DNA from 2 places in the Paenibacillus sp. V4I7 genome. Region 1 is predicted to be linked to the other one. Evidence: riboswitches for the same ligand, from Rfam matches in the RefSeq annotation. Region 1 holds a riboswitch; the other holds the start of a gene.
What was found. Region 1 has a riboswitch for cyclic di-GMP ahead of QFZ80_RS30005 (DUF192 domain-containing protein). Riboswitches for the same ligand answer to the same signal wherever they lie in the genome.
Positions count from the first base shown of each region.

Region 2: linked by a shared signal. The riboswitch ahead of QFZ80_RS31140 (S-layer homology domain-containing protein) and the one ahead of QFZ80_RS30005 (DUF192 domain-containing protein) in region 1 are both predicted to bind cyclic di-GMP.

Region 1 is NZ_JAUSZD010000002.1:6,376,490-6,384,424, forward strand. It holds gene cpaB (Flp pilus assembly protein CpaB) at 1-674, opposite strand, end outside; gene QFZ80_RS29975 (pilus assembly protein TadG-related protein) at 689-1,624, opposite strand; gene QFZ80_RS29980 (TadE family protein) at 1,635-2,015, opposite strand; gene QFZ80_RS29985 (A24 family peptidase) at 2,012-2,533, opposite strand; gene QFZ80_RS29990 (Flp family type IVb pilin) at 2,632-2,814, opposite strand; gene QFZ80_RS29995 (Flp family type IVb pilin) at 2,836-3,033, opposite strand; gene QFZ80_RS30000 (Flp family type IVb pilin) at 3,067-3,249, opposite strand; gene QFZ80_RS30005 (DUF192 domain-containing protein) at 3,270-3,602, opposite strand; cyclic di-GMP riboswitch class I at 3,708-3,798, opposite strand; cyclic di-GMP riboswitch class I at 4,206-4,298, shown strand; gene QFZ80_RS30010 (GspE/PulE family protein) at 4,353-5,993, shown strand; partial or broken gene QFZ80_RS30015 (response regulator) at 6,023-6,370, shown strand; gene QFZ80_RS30020 (EAL domain-containing protein) at 7,166-7,935, opposite strand, start outside.
Region 2 is NZ_JAUSZD010000002.1:6,656,528-6,664,462, forward strand. It holds gene QFZ80_RS31140 (S-layer homology domain-containing protein) at 1-1,502, opposite strand, end outside; cyclic di-GMP riboswitch class I at 1,563-1,647, opposite strand; cyclic di-GMP riboswitch class I at 1,868-1,962, opposite strand; gene QFZ80_RS31145 (3D domain-containing protein) at 2,164-2,853, opposite strand; gene QFZ80_RS31150 (ArsR/SmtB family transcription factor) at 3,328-3,675, shown strand; gene QFZ80_RS31155 (SRPBCC family protein) at 3,678-4,211, shown strand; gene QFZ80_RS31160 (MerR family DNA-binding transcriptional regulator) at 4,519-5,232, opposite strand; gene QFZ80_RS31165 (DUF5701 family protein) at 5,416-6,042, shown strand; gene QFZ80_RS31170 (hypothetical protein) at 6,085-6,768, opposite strand; gene QFZ80_RS31175 (ABC transporter ATP-binding protein) at 6,768-7,664, opposite strand; gene QFZ80_RS31180 (GntR family transcriptional regulator) at 7,664-7,935, opposite strand, start outside.

The DNA of each region.
Region 1 (7,935 bases):
TCAGCTGCAGGAACGACTCTTGAATATAAAGCTAAGCCAATTTTAAAACGATCAGCTGCGTTAACAAGTCTCGGTACATCTTCCGGCTTTACTTCTACGGTTACAGTGGCATATTCCGCATAGGGGTGTTCCTTGTCTGTTTCGACCATCCGTCTGCCGACTGCAAGGACATGTACATTACTGAGCAGTACCGTGGATGCCTCAAGCTGCTTATCCATTCCTTCCTTCGGAGGAATCGTAACTAGAACATCCACATAATCATCCGGCTCGATCAAATTCGAGACCGATTGCACAATATTAACGCCTACCGAAACAGCACGATATCCGTTCTGTACTTTCTTCGCTACGATAGCGGCTTCATCTTTACTTGCTTTAACACGATGACTGAGAAGAATTTCTCCTGTCTCAATGGAAGCGTCTGCGAATTTGCCTTCTGCTTCTTTTATTGACTTCATCGACTGAGGATGTAGACCCAGGGAGGGAACCATCTTCACTTCAAGCATACCGGATTGGATTTGTTGATTTCTCTGAATCTGCTGCTTAGCGACAACAACTTCGACCATGTTCTCGCTTACTGTCGTCGTTTGGTTGTACTGCTTCATATAGTTAAAGAAAAGAAAGGTTGTTACTAGTCCCATTATGAGTGCCGCAATAAAAATGATTTTTGATCTCATGGTTGTCATGCCACCTACTCAGTTAGTTTAATAACATATGCACCGCGGTCTACTGCCCCTGGTTTAACAAATCCTATGCCGGGTCTTTGGATAAATACGCCTATGACTTCTTTCGTGTTATAATCCATGGGTTCGCTTAGATAGAAGTAGGCGAATCCGGTAATTTCAATCTTTTTGATTTGTCCACCCGTATAGTTATGTGGCTTATACACCGGGACAAGCAGAATACGCGGGTCATCGAGGTGACTCATATCACCAGGTGTGTAAGGGCTCCTATTTATTCTTGCCTGTACAGCATCACGTGTCCCTCCGGCTTTATTCCCTGTTTCCGTATCGATCACATCACCGACTGAGACCATTCCTTTATAACCATTAGTCAGATTTATCTCGTAGGTATCGGAGCCGCCTTTAGTTCCCAGTGTAATGATACCGAAGTTACCGGTCGTGGCCTCCGCTTCGTCAACTTTAAGGCGATAGGTTTGACCATAATGCAGCTGTACGGATTCATCGATGCCAATCGGCGCCGCTCCAGTAGCAGCCCCCATGGCCTCAATCTTCGCCGTTGCTTTCACGCTGATTGACACCTTATCAAATCCAATCACTTTGGCCAGAGGCACATCCACAACTTTCTTCAGAACGGCGGTTGTCCTGTCTTTCATGGTGACAGATAAATCGATTAAACTTGCCGTTTCTCCATGGATGCTTAGAATTTGATTCGCAACATCGCGAACATTATTCTCCGTCGTGGTCAGTTCTTGTGCACCTGACAGAACGGCCGTATTCGCCATCTTCTGGAGGTGCATTTTGACGACATATACCTTACCTCCTTCTATTACGACCGCCGTCATACCCAATAATGCAGTCAATACGAATGCCGCCAGTACGGCGACATTTCCATCCTGTCGCACCATGAGGCGCTTTAGCTTTTCAATAATCAAACTAAGTTTCATGACTAGCCCCCTATTCCACTCTTATCGTTGAAGCGGCTTTAACGGTCGGAGCCGGAAGCAGCTTAGAAATAATGGGTGTCATATACGTGTATGGGTATTCCAAGGTAACGGTAACATAGTCGCCGGAATGGCGATTGGGCTCTTTTGGCGAGATGTCAACTCTAAGTAAGTTTGAATCGCCAAGATGCACATACTTTTTAGCGAACGTTTCGATTTCTAAATCTGTCCTATCAAATCCGCCTAACCTCACCGTTTCTTGTGCAACGTTGTTCATGTTCATATAGGCATACATCAATCGGCCGAAATCGAAGATACCGCATACCAGCAATAAAAAAATAGGAAGAATAACGGCAAACTCCGTCAGCGACTGCCCTCCCTCATCTTTGATCATAAAATCCCCCACCCTCTAAGCCAAAGACTTAATACCGCACCTCCTGCAATCGCAACACCATACGGAAATGCTGCCGTAAAGGCGTCATCTTTCATAGCAGAAGATATTTTCATCCCATATCTTAGCAGCACTACCGAGAAAATAACTTGCTTGAGTCTCTCGATAACACCCTTACGTAATAGGAGGAGTGCAAGTGCGATCACACCGCCGATTAATGCCATGTAGACGGAAGCAAGCAGCACGAATGTTACGCCTTTGAATGCGCCGACAAGCCCGAGCAGCTTCACGTCGCCGGCACCCATTCCTCCTAACAGATATGGAATCAAAAGGATACCGAACCCCACAACAAAGCCTAGTACACCATCCACAAAACCAGGAAAGCCGTCAGATGCGCTTAGCAGCATGAAACCGATTACAGTGCCTGGTAAAGTGACTGCATTGTAAATCTTGCGTGACTTCAGATCGGTGAATACGCAGATGGCGAGAATGATAATGAGCAAACTGTCAACTACAACCATACCTGCCTCCCAAGAATGTTTTTATAAAAAGGGTCTACGTTCCGTAAAACGTAAGACCCTCTTCATTGGAGCGTTAATATAAAAGACAACCGCTGTTATTATGGAGTACCATTAGTCGCATTTGCTACATCTTGGTTGACTCTGTTGAAGAGTGTGAGAATATTACCCTTCAGTGCAAACAAAACACCAACTACACCAACCGCGATAACCCCAAGAACCAGACCATACTCTGTCATCCCTTGACCCTGTTCTTCAACCAAAAGATTTTTGATTTTGCTCACCTTAATCATTTCACTCCTTTTTTAATCGAGAAGTCCTACTGTTCTGGCTGATTGCTCGATGACGCGAACACTTTTATCGTAGAGGCTGTAAACCTCCAACTTTATACCAAATAAGATACTAACTACACCCACCGCAATAACGCCAAGTACCAAGCCGTACTCTGTCATACCTTGGCCTTGCTCATTTGTATACAAGTCTACTAATTTAGCTGTCATCATATAGTTCCCTTCCATACAAGAAGGCTGATTTTATTAAGTGCGAGTAGCTGCATTCGAGACATCATTGTTCACTCTGTTGAAGAGTGTAAGAATATTCCCTTTTAATGCAAACAGAATGCCAACTACACCCACCGCAATTACACCCAGAACCAATCCGTACTCTGTCATCCCTTGTCCTTGCTCTTCTGTTAAAAGACCTTTGATTTTGTTTTTCATTTTAATTTCCTCCTCGGTTTTTAAATAAATTGGACCGTTTGACCGACGGTCGTTCGGGTAAGGCCGATACTGCCTGCGGGAAGTTCCACCACTGAAGTCGTTCCTTTGAATACAGCGCCAACGCGTCCCGGCTTCAACTGCTCTTCTACGCCTACGACACGATGCTGTTTATCCAGATAAACCACATCAATCGCGTATTGCATGAAAAAGGTATGTACCGATCTACACGGTTCGATGTGAAGGCATAACCCGCTGGAAAGTCGCTTTGTAAAGAGCAACCCACGTAGTCTGCGACCAAAGGTTTTGGCCTCCATCACCTGCTGGGCTATCGTTTCGCCCGTATTCGTATTCACCAGCCTCAAACAGTCTTGACCCCCTTATGCCAAATAAAAACCCCACCTTTCCCGAAAGGTGGGGTTGCTGCTGTATATGCACAGCAAAACAAACGCCCTTCCTCTTTCGGCAGCTGGCTGGCTTGACACGTTTTGTCGTGCGTTAGCCCCTATAGCTTTGCGTCGCCGGTTTTCACCGGTTTTGCCTTTGTCGAGATTCCAGATGCGATGTTCCGCTTGGAATTCGTTGTGATGCTTTCATCATAGAATTCGACTTGATTTTTAGGTATCCACCAAAAAGCCCAATTTTCTAACAATTTAGATAACTCATTTTCATGCCAAAAGACACCTTCTCTTATAGTTCTCCTACTATTTATTGTGGGTATAAAGTGATAACGCTATTCCATCATTTAGGAGAAAACCCCTTGTTTTATGTCATTCCCATAAATTCATAGGCTTTGAAAGGCAGGATTTTTTTTAGGCTGGACCTACATCCGAACCAAAAAAAAATGCTGAAAATTAGGAAAATAGTACGACTAGTGCAAGGAAGGAATTTAAATAAACTTACAGAATGTTATTATTCATGTCGAATTATATGGTTAGACGAATCCTGTAATCCAAGTGAATGATAAAAGGCAAACCCGCGCGAAAGCCGGGGACGCAAAGCCACGGTTCTAACCCATCGAGATACGATGGCATGAAAGCCGGGCCGCTCTAGCAGCTTGGTTTTTTATTTTTCATTAAATAGATACGTTCAGTAAGGAGGAGCACATGCGCATTGGCGAACTTCTAGTCATGAATGGCGTTATTACGGAGGAGCAGCTCGATCAGGCGCTTAAGGAACAGACGCGTCACCCAAAAAAGCTCGGGGGGATACTGACCGAATTTGGGTTTATCACCGAGCGTCAGCTCGTCGAGGCGCTGGAGTTCCAACTAGGCGTACCTGTCGTAAATCTCAACGAAACGATATTTGATCTTCCTACAGTCCAGCTCATAGATGAATCGATTGCCAGGAAGTATCATCTCGTTCCAATCAGCTGCGCCGGAGGTAAACTCAAGGTGGCCATGATCGACCCTTTAAATAAAGAGGCGATTAAAGCTATTCAAATGGCGACGGGTATGAGTGTTCAACCGTTTATAGCCATGCGAATCGAAATGGAAGAAGCCATCAACCGATATTATGGTGTCGATACAACCGTAGAAACGTTGAATGAAATCATTCAAGCCGGCGTATATCAACAAGCAAGTGGCATTCATATCGAACCGCATGAAGACGGGCTTATAGTCAAATACCGAATTGACAGTTCGCTCAAAAATAAGAAAACGCTTTCTAAACACATGCATGAAACGTTGTTCAAACGCATCAAACTTCTAGCCAATCTAAATGCCTCTGAAGAGCGGCTGCCACAAAACGGCCGTTTTCAGATTAAGGTTGACCACAAGCAGTTGGATATACGCGTATCCACCCTGCCAAGTGTTAACGGCGAAAGCCTATTTCTTCGCTTGACAGATAATTCTGAACCTCAACTAGCCATTTCCGAGCTTGAGTTCAGTGAAACCAATTTGCAAAAATTCGAAAAAGCGCTTGGACTGCCAAGCGGCATGATCTTGATTTGCGGGCCGGAAGGCAGCAGGAAAACTTCCATGTTATATTCGATCCTCACTCGACTGACAAACGAAAACCATAGAATCATAACCATCGAAGATCCAATAGAGCTCAGAATGCCGGGAATTACACAGGTGGAGGTGAACGAACAGCTCGGCCTGACTTTTGCTCATGTGCTTCGGTCGGTATTGCGTCAGGATCCGAACGTCGTCATGGTCAGTGATATCCATGATGCGGAAACGATTGAAATGGCAATAAGGACGACCCTCACCGGCCGTATTGTGCTCGGTGCCATATATGGCAGCAGTGCAGTCAAGACTATAAGCCGGCTGATGGACATGAATAAAGACTCGCACCTGCTCAGCGCTTCGCTTTCCTGCATTGTGGCTCAGCGTTGGGTAAGGCGAATATGCCGTCAATGCGCTCAATCCTTGCCCGCTACCGAAGATGAAATCAAGCTATTTGAAGCTCATGCAGTTCTGCATTCGGATGATCAGAAGAACGGAAAAGGAATTATCGGCAATTTCCGAACCTTGGTATCCACCCAGATCAGCGGCAAATTAACCGTGACTCGAGGGACTGGCTGCAGAGTATGCAACGATACCGGTTATCGAGGTGTGGTTGCCCTACAGGAGGTGCTGCTTATTGACGGAAAGCTGCGCGAGCTCATTACTGGGCAACGTCCGATCCAGGAAATCGAAAACCATTTAGTGCAAATCGGCTACAAAACGATATTGTACGATGGGCTACTCAAAGTTCGTGAAGGCATCACTACCGTCGAAGAAGTGTTAAAAACGATCGATTGACAGCAATCCAATTCTAAGGGGGAACTAGGATGTCTTACCGATTTCTTATTGTTGATGATACCCAATTCATGCGCAAAATGGCTGCCGATTGCTTAAAGCAGAATGGTTATGAAGTGGTTGGAGAAGCGACTAACGGTAGAGAAGCTATTAAGCTGTATGAAGAACTGATTCCGGATATCGTCCTGATGGATCTAACGATGCCTGAAATGAATGGCATCGATGCCATTAAGGAAATTCTTAAGCTCGATCGCGACGCCGTCGTGTTGATCTGCTCGGCCAGCAATCAGCAGGATTTGATTTTCGATGCGCTTGAAGCCGGGGCTAAAGGTTACTTAATGAAACCTTTCAACCCCGTCCGTTTAATTGAAATGATCCAAACTCATGCAGAACCCCATCTCGGCGTTGCACCTTCGGCTAGCAAGGAAGACCTTACGGCACATTCAGAGGATCAAACTCCTATCGAATTCGAGGATAAGCCAAGTGTGATCGAACACGAACATCCCGTAGAAAAATGTGAAGACAATCAGGCTGAAGCTGTCGTGGCGGGCATTGAGCCTGCCGCGTTGCTCGAACTGCTCGAGGATTCGCATCCAGCGACGATAGAACAGGAAGCTGCTGCAGAACTAATAGCAGCGTCAATCGAGATTCCAGACCTTACCGAGAATGAGAACACAAATCATAGGATAAGGGGAAATGAGAAAATGAAAAGCTTTGTTAGCAGCTATAATTGCAGTTGGCAGGAAGACATTCAGGGGAATACAGCGAATTTCAACGTCGTTTGTACGGAAAGTGAGAACAAAATTATCATTGAGATGTCCAACCAAAATAACGAAAAACAGGTCATCCCCTTTACACTCGACGGTTTCCACCAGTTGACTGACTGGTTGGAAGGACATATGGGAAACCGAATGATATCGAAGTTATAGATATACCATAAAATCCTTATACAAAACAAAGACAAATCTAGTGAGAAAACCTCTATCGAGGCCTTTCGAAGATGAGCGACCGCGTTTAAATGTAGGTTTTATCGCCAATAAGAAAGTCAGGTTTTCTTTTAGAAAAAACTTATACTTTCTTATGTGGTCAAATAGGTTCATGATCAAACAAGCCCAGGCCGTTTTTGGCACTGGGCTTGTTTGACCTCTCAACCTTTTCAAGTAAATATTCCTTCGTTAATCCTTTGGTAGAAGCCATACCCGCTCAATAAACTCCCCTGCTGATATCGGTCTGCTAATCAAATATCCTTGAACGCCATCACAACCTTGCTCACGCAAGTAAGAAAGCTGTTCACTCGATTCGACTCCTTCGGCGATTACTTTCATGTTTAAGCTATGCGCCAATTTGATAATTCCGCTTATGATCAATTCGTCTTTTGGAGACATATTTAAGTTATCAATAAAAGACTTGTCCATTTTCAAATAATCAAATGAAAAATGCTTCAAATAGCTAAGCGATGAGTAACCCACTCCAAAATCATCGATGGAAATAGATATACCGAGCTCTTTAATTTCTGCAAGCACCTTCATCGTATGTTGGGTATTCTGCAGCAGCATACTCTCCGTTATCTCAATTTCAAGCCACTGAGGATCCAGCTCGGTTTCCCGCAAAATTTGCCCAATCGTACGAACTAAATGCTCATTTTGCAATTGAATGGAAGAAAGATTAACCGACATAACAATAGGTGGAAGCCCTGCATCCTGCCAAGCTTTATTCTGCCTACATGCCGTCCTTAACACCCATTCCCCGATGGGCAGGATCAATCCACTCTCCTCAGCGATCGGAATGAACTGAACAGGCGACATTTGTCCCAATTCTTGATTTTTCCATCTAATGAGGGCCTCTACTCCGTTAATTTTATCGCTCCTCAAATCGATCTTCGGTTGAAAATGCAAATAAAATTCTTCGCGCTCGATCGCTTTGTGCAAATTAGAATGTATCTTGT
Region 2 (7,935 bases), 280 kb from region 1:
ACCGTGTTCGAAACGTCCCATTGAACCGTCGAATAATCTGCGATGGATGGGTACAGTGTGTATACCTTGTCCTGTATGATAAAGGCAGCATTAATATCCACTACATTACCCGGCTCAGTAGCCGGTGGCTGTCCAGGAGGTACATCTTCTCTCGGGTTGTCCTCATTCGGAACAGGAGAGTTTCCTGTTACTTCCTTCCCGCCAATTACGACGAGCTTCACCAGATCGGCAAGTGTATATTTCTTTACAATTTGTTCAAAGCTTACGCCTTCCACATTAATCACCGCATTAAGGATTGATCCTTCTCCCGTCACCTTCGCGGCTGCTTGCAAAATGATCTGCTCCAATATGGCATTGCCCAGCATCTTGATTCCTGAGCCTTCCGAACCTGCTTGCGTTTCAAGCAAGGTGACAACGGATTGACTGGAAATCTCGACGGTTACCATCGACTTCAGGTCAACTTTCACAAATGTCCCTACTAATTGAACGACATCATTCACAGTCGTTCCTTGCACGGAAATGGATTGGAAGCCTTCGTTTCCTTGCTCTTGTTCTAATTTCGCACCCGATTTTATAATGGTATGACTTATACTCGTAGAGCCTTTAGCAAAAACTCTGACTCTGCTGAAGTCCTTTTGAACCACCATCTGATTGAGGGTCGAATCTTGAATTTCAATGCTGTTTTCTCCGCCCCCATTCACAATCGTTCTTCCTTTTACTGTCACGTGATCAAGGAACACTTCCCCCTCCCCTATCCCCGCTGCCAAGATGAGGTCGCCTTTGATCACAGCATTTTTTATAGTGACACCGCCGCTGTTGACTGTCATATTTCCTTCAACATCAGCTTTTGGAGTATAAGTTCCAGGCTCATGGATCAGCTGCCCTACGGCATTATCTAGCATCACTACGGCTTCTGCTCTTGTAATGGATTTCTGAGGACGGAAGCTCTGATCAGGATACCCTTTAAGATAACCCTCCGAGGCGACTGCTTTTATATAAGGCTTGCTCCAGTCAGACATTTGCTGCTCATCGTGAAACGTTCGCGTATCGCTCTTTGGTAACACATCTTCTAATTGCATAAGTGGATAGATGATTTTGGCAGCCTGTTCTCTGCTAATCGGTTGATCTGGACGGAAGGTGCCGTCATCGAACCCAGAAATATAGCCGGCATATTTTGCTTTGGCTACATCGTTATAGAACCAATTCTCCTGAGAAACATCTTTGAAGGTTTGGTCATCCTTATGGAGATACTCAAACGCCTTGTTGACAAGCGATATGAATTCCGCCCTGGTAATGACTTTATCGGGTTGAAAGGTTTGATCGGCATAGCCCGAAATCAATCCATTACCGATCCATTCGTTTATGGCATCCTCTGCCCAATATCCATTAATGTCACGTAAGGATGGTTGGTTTTCTGCTTGCGCTAAACCTGAGAAAGATACGAATTGAACGGTCAAAAACATAACGATAAATGCAACTTTTCCTATTAACCTCGCCAACATACAATCTTCCTCTCTTTTACTTTGATATAAAGGCAATAAAAAAGCCACTCCAAAAGGAATGTAGGTAGCCCGTACAAGGAAGTGCCCTTGCTTAGACCCGTGGCTTTGCGTCTCCGCCTTTCGGACGGATTTGCCTTTGTTCATTATTGCTTGGTACTTAGGTAGATTTACTTTACTACTAGTCATTTAGACTCATCACGTCAAACTTACTGCCCCTGGACAATTACCTTACCATTCCTATCATAGTAAGTGCCTTTACCCATCTTTCCTTCTACGAAATCTCCTTCGAAGTTTATCCTATAAACCTCACACGCACTCGCTCCTTCTCAATCTCCATGTTAAATAACACAAAAAACCAAGCTCAATAGAGCAACCCGGCTATCATCCCATGAGTTGTGACTCATGGCTTAGACCCGTGGCTTTGCGTCTCCACCTTTCGATGGATTTGCCTTTGTTCATTATCGCTTGGTTATTAGGTATTTTTACTCATTATAACTAGTCTTTTAGAACTGACTGTTTTCCATATTAATCCACATTATTTCATAATTCAACACTTTTCTACAAAAAAGAGGAAATACCTACGCAAAGTGTGTGCTTTCACACAAAAAAGGCCAACCGGATATTCCGGTTGACCCTAAGCCCTATTAAATTGCCTATCGATTTAAACATTCTCTTTGTCTAGTAAATAGACTTTCACATTCTTCTTTACGCCGAATTCTTGTGCTTCACTTAAATCATTCATGAATACATCAATTCTCGAACCGCGAATAGCAGAACCAATATCCTCCGCTTTGCGAATGCCGATGCCATCAATGAACACTGTAGATCCTAAAGGGATTACAGCAGGATCCACGGCGATCGTGCGTCCTTCTTTTGCTTTTAGACCACTAAATGTGATGCCGTACATGGGATGGGAGGCCTTTTTACCTGTTGATTCAACACCAGCCGTATAAGCTGTGAGGGTTGTGTTCAATACTTTTTTGATGATTTTCTTTTGACCATTAGGTAAACCAATCTCTGCATCACCCATCGGAATCGTTAAACTTTGACCAATCGTTAACTGGTTCGGATTTTGAATATCGTTAGAGCTAATAAGGGCATCTACTGATATGCCAAAATCCCGAGCAATTTTGTACAGTGTATCTCCTCGGTCCACTTGATACTGCGTCTTAGGCTGAACAAGCTCAGCTTGAGCGGCTTCTTCCATAGGACCTGCATTTCTTGCCATACTATACGTAGGAGGTAATCCCCCCCCATCTTCACTTTCAGGGTACGAATAGGCGGGTTGCACCTGCCACAAACAAAGCAGCAACGGAAGCGTCAAAGTAACATAAAGAATTTTACGAAACATAGTATTTCCTCCTCATAAAAAATAATAGAGTTATAGCTACTAGATTCGACCAATTCTATGATTTATATACGTCTCGTATTAAATTTCCTCATTTTGATAGGATGTGAATAACGATAAACTCACCCTTATGAGAGAAACGTATAGTACGCTATTTACAATGATGATATTCATGTTCAGTTAACGGCAGCAGGCGTGCAAATAAACATTCACAGTTTGCAAAAGGAAACGGAAGAAGCGGCATTGATGGCAAAAAGAATGATGAACAAGGCGGACAGAGTGCCAAAAAATAAGCAAGATAAAATGGGTAAAGAAATAAGAAAAGCTTGAATCGCATACAAAATGAATCTTGGAATATACTAACAAACGTTTATATGTGAAAGAATGCCGGTATGATAGTCTTTCTTGTTTTTTCACGAAGCAGCGATTTCATTTATTAAATATTCCTTGACAGGAATATTCCATATGGGGTATATTATGTTTATAAATAAGACTTTCAGTGCTCTTGCCGAGCCAAACCGCTTGCACATTGTCAAGCTTCTGCGTGACGGCCCTCTTACCGTCGGGGAAATAGCGGATCGGCTTGAGCTCCAGCAGCAGCAAGTATCCAAGCATCTCCGCGTGCTTAGTGATGCAGAGCTTGTCGAGGTACAACCGTCAGCGAATAAAAGAATCTATAAGTTGCAGTTTCAGTCATTCAAAGAGCTGGATGGCTGGCTAGACTCTTTTCGCCGTATGTGGGAAGAGAGATTCGATCGCTTGGACGATTATTTGCAGCAAATGTTAGAGAAGGAAAAGAAAAAACAATTTGAATTGGAGGATTAGACATGACACAAGAAAAATCAGGGAATAACTACGATGTAACTTTAGAAGGAGGCGAGTTGGTTCTTACTCGTATCTTCAATGCCCCACGCGAACTCGTTTTCAAAGCTTGGACTGAGGCTGAACATTTAGCTCACTGGTGGGGACCAACAGGCTTCGAATTAAGTGTACACACCTTAGATCTTCGCACAGGCGGCAGCTTCCACTATTCTATGAAATCGGCTGAAGGCTTTGAAATGTGGGGTAAGTTTGTCTACCATGAAATTAATTCTCCTGAGAAACTTGTCTACGTAAATTCCTTTTCCGATGCAGAGGCTAACATTATCCGAGCACCATTCAGCGAAAACTTTCCGCTGGAAATAATGAATAAGTTATCTTTTACTGAAAATGAAGGAAAAACCACACTGATCATGCGTGGAGGCCCTATCAATGCAACTGAGGAAGAACATAAGTTCTTTGAGGGTATGTATGATTCCATGAAACAAGGCTTCGGCGGAACGTTCGATCAGCTCGATGCCTACTTAGCCAAAGTGGTATAAGAGTTTTTCACGGTTTAAAGGATGTTTTTGCGCCACTCTAGTAGCACTTGCCGATCCGGGCATGCCGCTAGGGTGGCGTTTTTGCTTGATGTGTACGCGAGCATACGCCAAAGGGGATTACTTGGTTTCTGAGCTATAGCTGAAACAGACTGGAATAGGTTTGGTTTCCGAGTCTGTAGTAAGTCAAAGTTCGGTGACGCTGAAATGTGTAGGCTGAGAAGTCGGTTTCCGCGCTTAAACCAGTAAAGAGCAATGGAGTATTAGCGGATAGGCTCAGAAGAAGCGCTTATCTCAGTCAAAGCCTTTTTTAATCGAGCAAATTCAACAATCGGCACAGCCGATATAAATAGGACATGCCGCGAAGCTGCTCTTTGTTGATTTTGACTAAATAGTTTAAGGAATCCTGAGCGATCTTTTTGGCATGTTCCACATCATGAACATCCATCTCAGCAATGGCTTGCTTGAGATCAACAAGATCTACTGAATAAACGGCTGGTCGTAAAGCGCGAAGCAGCAAAATTTTACGCATTTGAGATCGACTAAATAGGCGGTAGCCATTTTCTGGATCTCGTGATGAGGTAATGAGCCCCACCTTTTCCCAGTGTCGGATGGCTGAGCTTGGGATGGACGTTTCCGCTGAAACTTCTCCGATGGTCATCCATTCTTTCTTTGCGTTTGAATCGAGGCTGGTGTCAGGTTCCTGGGTCTCTAGAATTTGAATATTCCTCTCTGCCAACGTTTTATCGCGATGGAGACCGGCCTGTCTGTCGTTTACCAACCAAAGGGCAGCATCTACTTCTTTTAATTGAATTTTCCGAAGAACCTCGGATGTTACATCCATTCCAAACCCTGGTGCCATAGCTTGAATACACTCGAAATAAGCAATATGTTCTTCGGTGTAAATCCGATAACCGCTGGATGAACGCTGCGTAGGAGGAACAAGTCCATTCGTTTCATAATTCCTTAAGGCACTTGTACTTAGCTTAAGTTTTCTGGCAATATCAATTGGCCGCAAGTTCATGTATTCACCTCTGGTTGATCTTCACTTTTTTATTAAGATTAAAGCTAACTTATAAAGTTTTTTCAACGAACCGCCCTCTACTAAAGGCCAATCCTTCAGTTAGTTTACCATTCGCACGAATGTTGTAAAATGATTTTATAAAAAAGAAAGATTGTTAGACAAATAACGAAGGAGCTGAATCGCTTGTTAAATGATGAGTTCGATCGACAAGTCGAAAACCTAGTGGATAAAGGCTACCCTGACATTGCTGGTGTAACCAAAAAAGCATTCAAGCAGCATCTCGAGCCGCTCAGAGATAGAATCAAGGAGCTCAAAAAGCTAAACATAGAACCACGAGCAGGATATGTCCCATTTGTCATCGTTGTTAAGAGCGACTGGATAGATGGTGAAAAAGCGATGCAGCTTGTGAAGCGGAATAACAAAATGGGCTTTAGTGTCATGGATGCAGCTGATATCAAGAGATTTATACCTATAGAGGGTATTGAACTTCCTAAAGGTATCGCCTATCTGGCGGTGGATATTGATATAGGCAAAGAAACGCTTAATATCACTCCAAATGAAGCGATCAAAACTATTATGCATGTACATCGCACCCCTCTCACCCTCGAGGAAGGCATTGCCTTGATTACTCATTTCCCAGATATTTTACAGAAAAATAACGGCTTTTCTCTGCTCGGTTCCCGCTGCGGCGACCGCAGAGTGACCGCTTTATGGATTAGTGCCGGCAAGCCGAAGCTAGGCTGGTGCTGGGCAGGTAACCCGCATACGTGGCTCGGTTCCGCCTCTTGCGGATCTCGATCAGGAAACTAACAAAATAAGCCTACTGCAGCTGCAGTAGACTTATTCTTAGTTCTAAATAGTCGCTCTACGAAGCAAACTATAAGCTGCCACCAAGTACACGACAACCAAAGGTACCATCCACCAGAATATATCCATATAACTGTGAACGATCCAATCCAAGAGACCGCCCCACAGTCCAAAGTGCGTGAAGATATAGGAACCTACCGTACCAATCAAAAGCAGGCATGTAAAAAAGATATACATTGAAGCGCTGCCGAACCGACGGTGTAAACTGGATATGGCAAACCCGAGGAAATACATATGAAGAAGTATAATCAGATAAATACCCAACGTGCCTATCAGCGAAAGATCGTTTAGAAATTGGAGTTTAAAAAGGTGTAATCGCACCCACCACCCATTGGTTGCCTCTTCAATCACAGACAGAATGGCAAGTCCTAGGGCTGAACTAACATTAACAATAATAGCTGTCACAGCCGTTCCAAAGAAATAATCTTTCCTACGAATACTCAGTCCCAAGGCAAATGGGAAGGTTTCTTTAATCGTGATCGTTCCTGCTACAAAGGTGTAGATGAAAATCGAAGCGATCGCCCCTGTATTTATAGATTCACCTACGTCCAGCGACAGCGCTATGAGCAAATTTATAAAAAAGTTTGCCCCAATAATGATCCACGGGATAGTCCACGATGCCATTTTGTTCCTCAAGTGGAGTTTTACTACCTGGTTAACTTGATTCATTATTCCTCAGTCCCCTTTCCCGCGATCGATGGTGTGCGTGTTAGATGAACGATAAGCTGCTGCATAGATACCGGTGTGAATTCAAGTCCTAACGCCTCTGCTTCCTTCCGATCCCGCTCACTTAGAACACCTAGAATTGTAGCTGATGCAGCCGCACCAATCGCCGTGCGTTCAAGCAGCTCTTTGCCCCGCGTGAAAGAATCCACAGCTGTCGCTAGACCGGAAACCGTGCAAGCACGACCGCGAAGAGCATCCGCATCTTCATTCATAATCAATTTGCCGTTATCGATAACCAGCACGTGCTCGAGCAAGCGGCTAACTTCGTCGATGAGATGCGTAGAGAGGATAACCGTCCGCGGAAACTCGGCATAGTCTTCAAGAAGGCGATCATAGAATAGGATTCTTGCCACAGCATCCAGACCCAAATAAGGTTCATCAAAGATGGTTAATGGCGCTCGACTAGCCAGACCAACCACAATACCGACGGAAGAAAGCATCCCTCTGGATAGCTTCTTTATTTTTCTTTTCAAAGGCAGACGAAAATCTTCAATCAAAGCGTGCGCATAAGCATGATCCCAGTTCGGGAAAAGTGATCTCGCAACCTCAATTACATCTACGACACGGAAGCTATCTGGGTACTTCTGGCTTTCTTTAATGAAACAAATTTGATTGAGAACACGACTATTCTCGTAAGGGTCTTCCCCAAATACCTTCAACTCGCCGCTTGTAGCGAACTGCTGGGACGAGATCATATGCATGATCGTTGTTTTGCCTGCACCGTTTCTGCCTAGCAAGCCATAGATTTTATTCGCTTCAATCGTGAAACTAACATGATCCACTGCCGTCACTTGGCCATACGACTTAGTTAATCCTTTCACTTCCACAATGTTGGTCATCACGCTTTCTCCCCTCTACGCACCATTTCCGTCAATTGCTCTACGGTAATTCCGAGCTTCTCGGCTTCTTTCACCATCGTCACCACATATTGCTCATAAAATAGTTCTTTCCGCTTCTCCATCAGCTTCGTTCGCGCTCCCTCTGCTACAAACATGCCAATCCCTCGTTTCTTATACAAAATCCCTTGGTCTACCAACAAATTAACACCTTTCGCTGCTGTCGCCGGATTAATTTGATAAAAGGATGCAAACTGATTCGTAGAAGGCACTT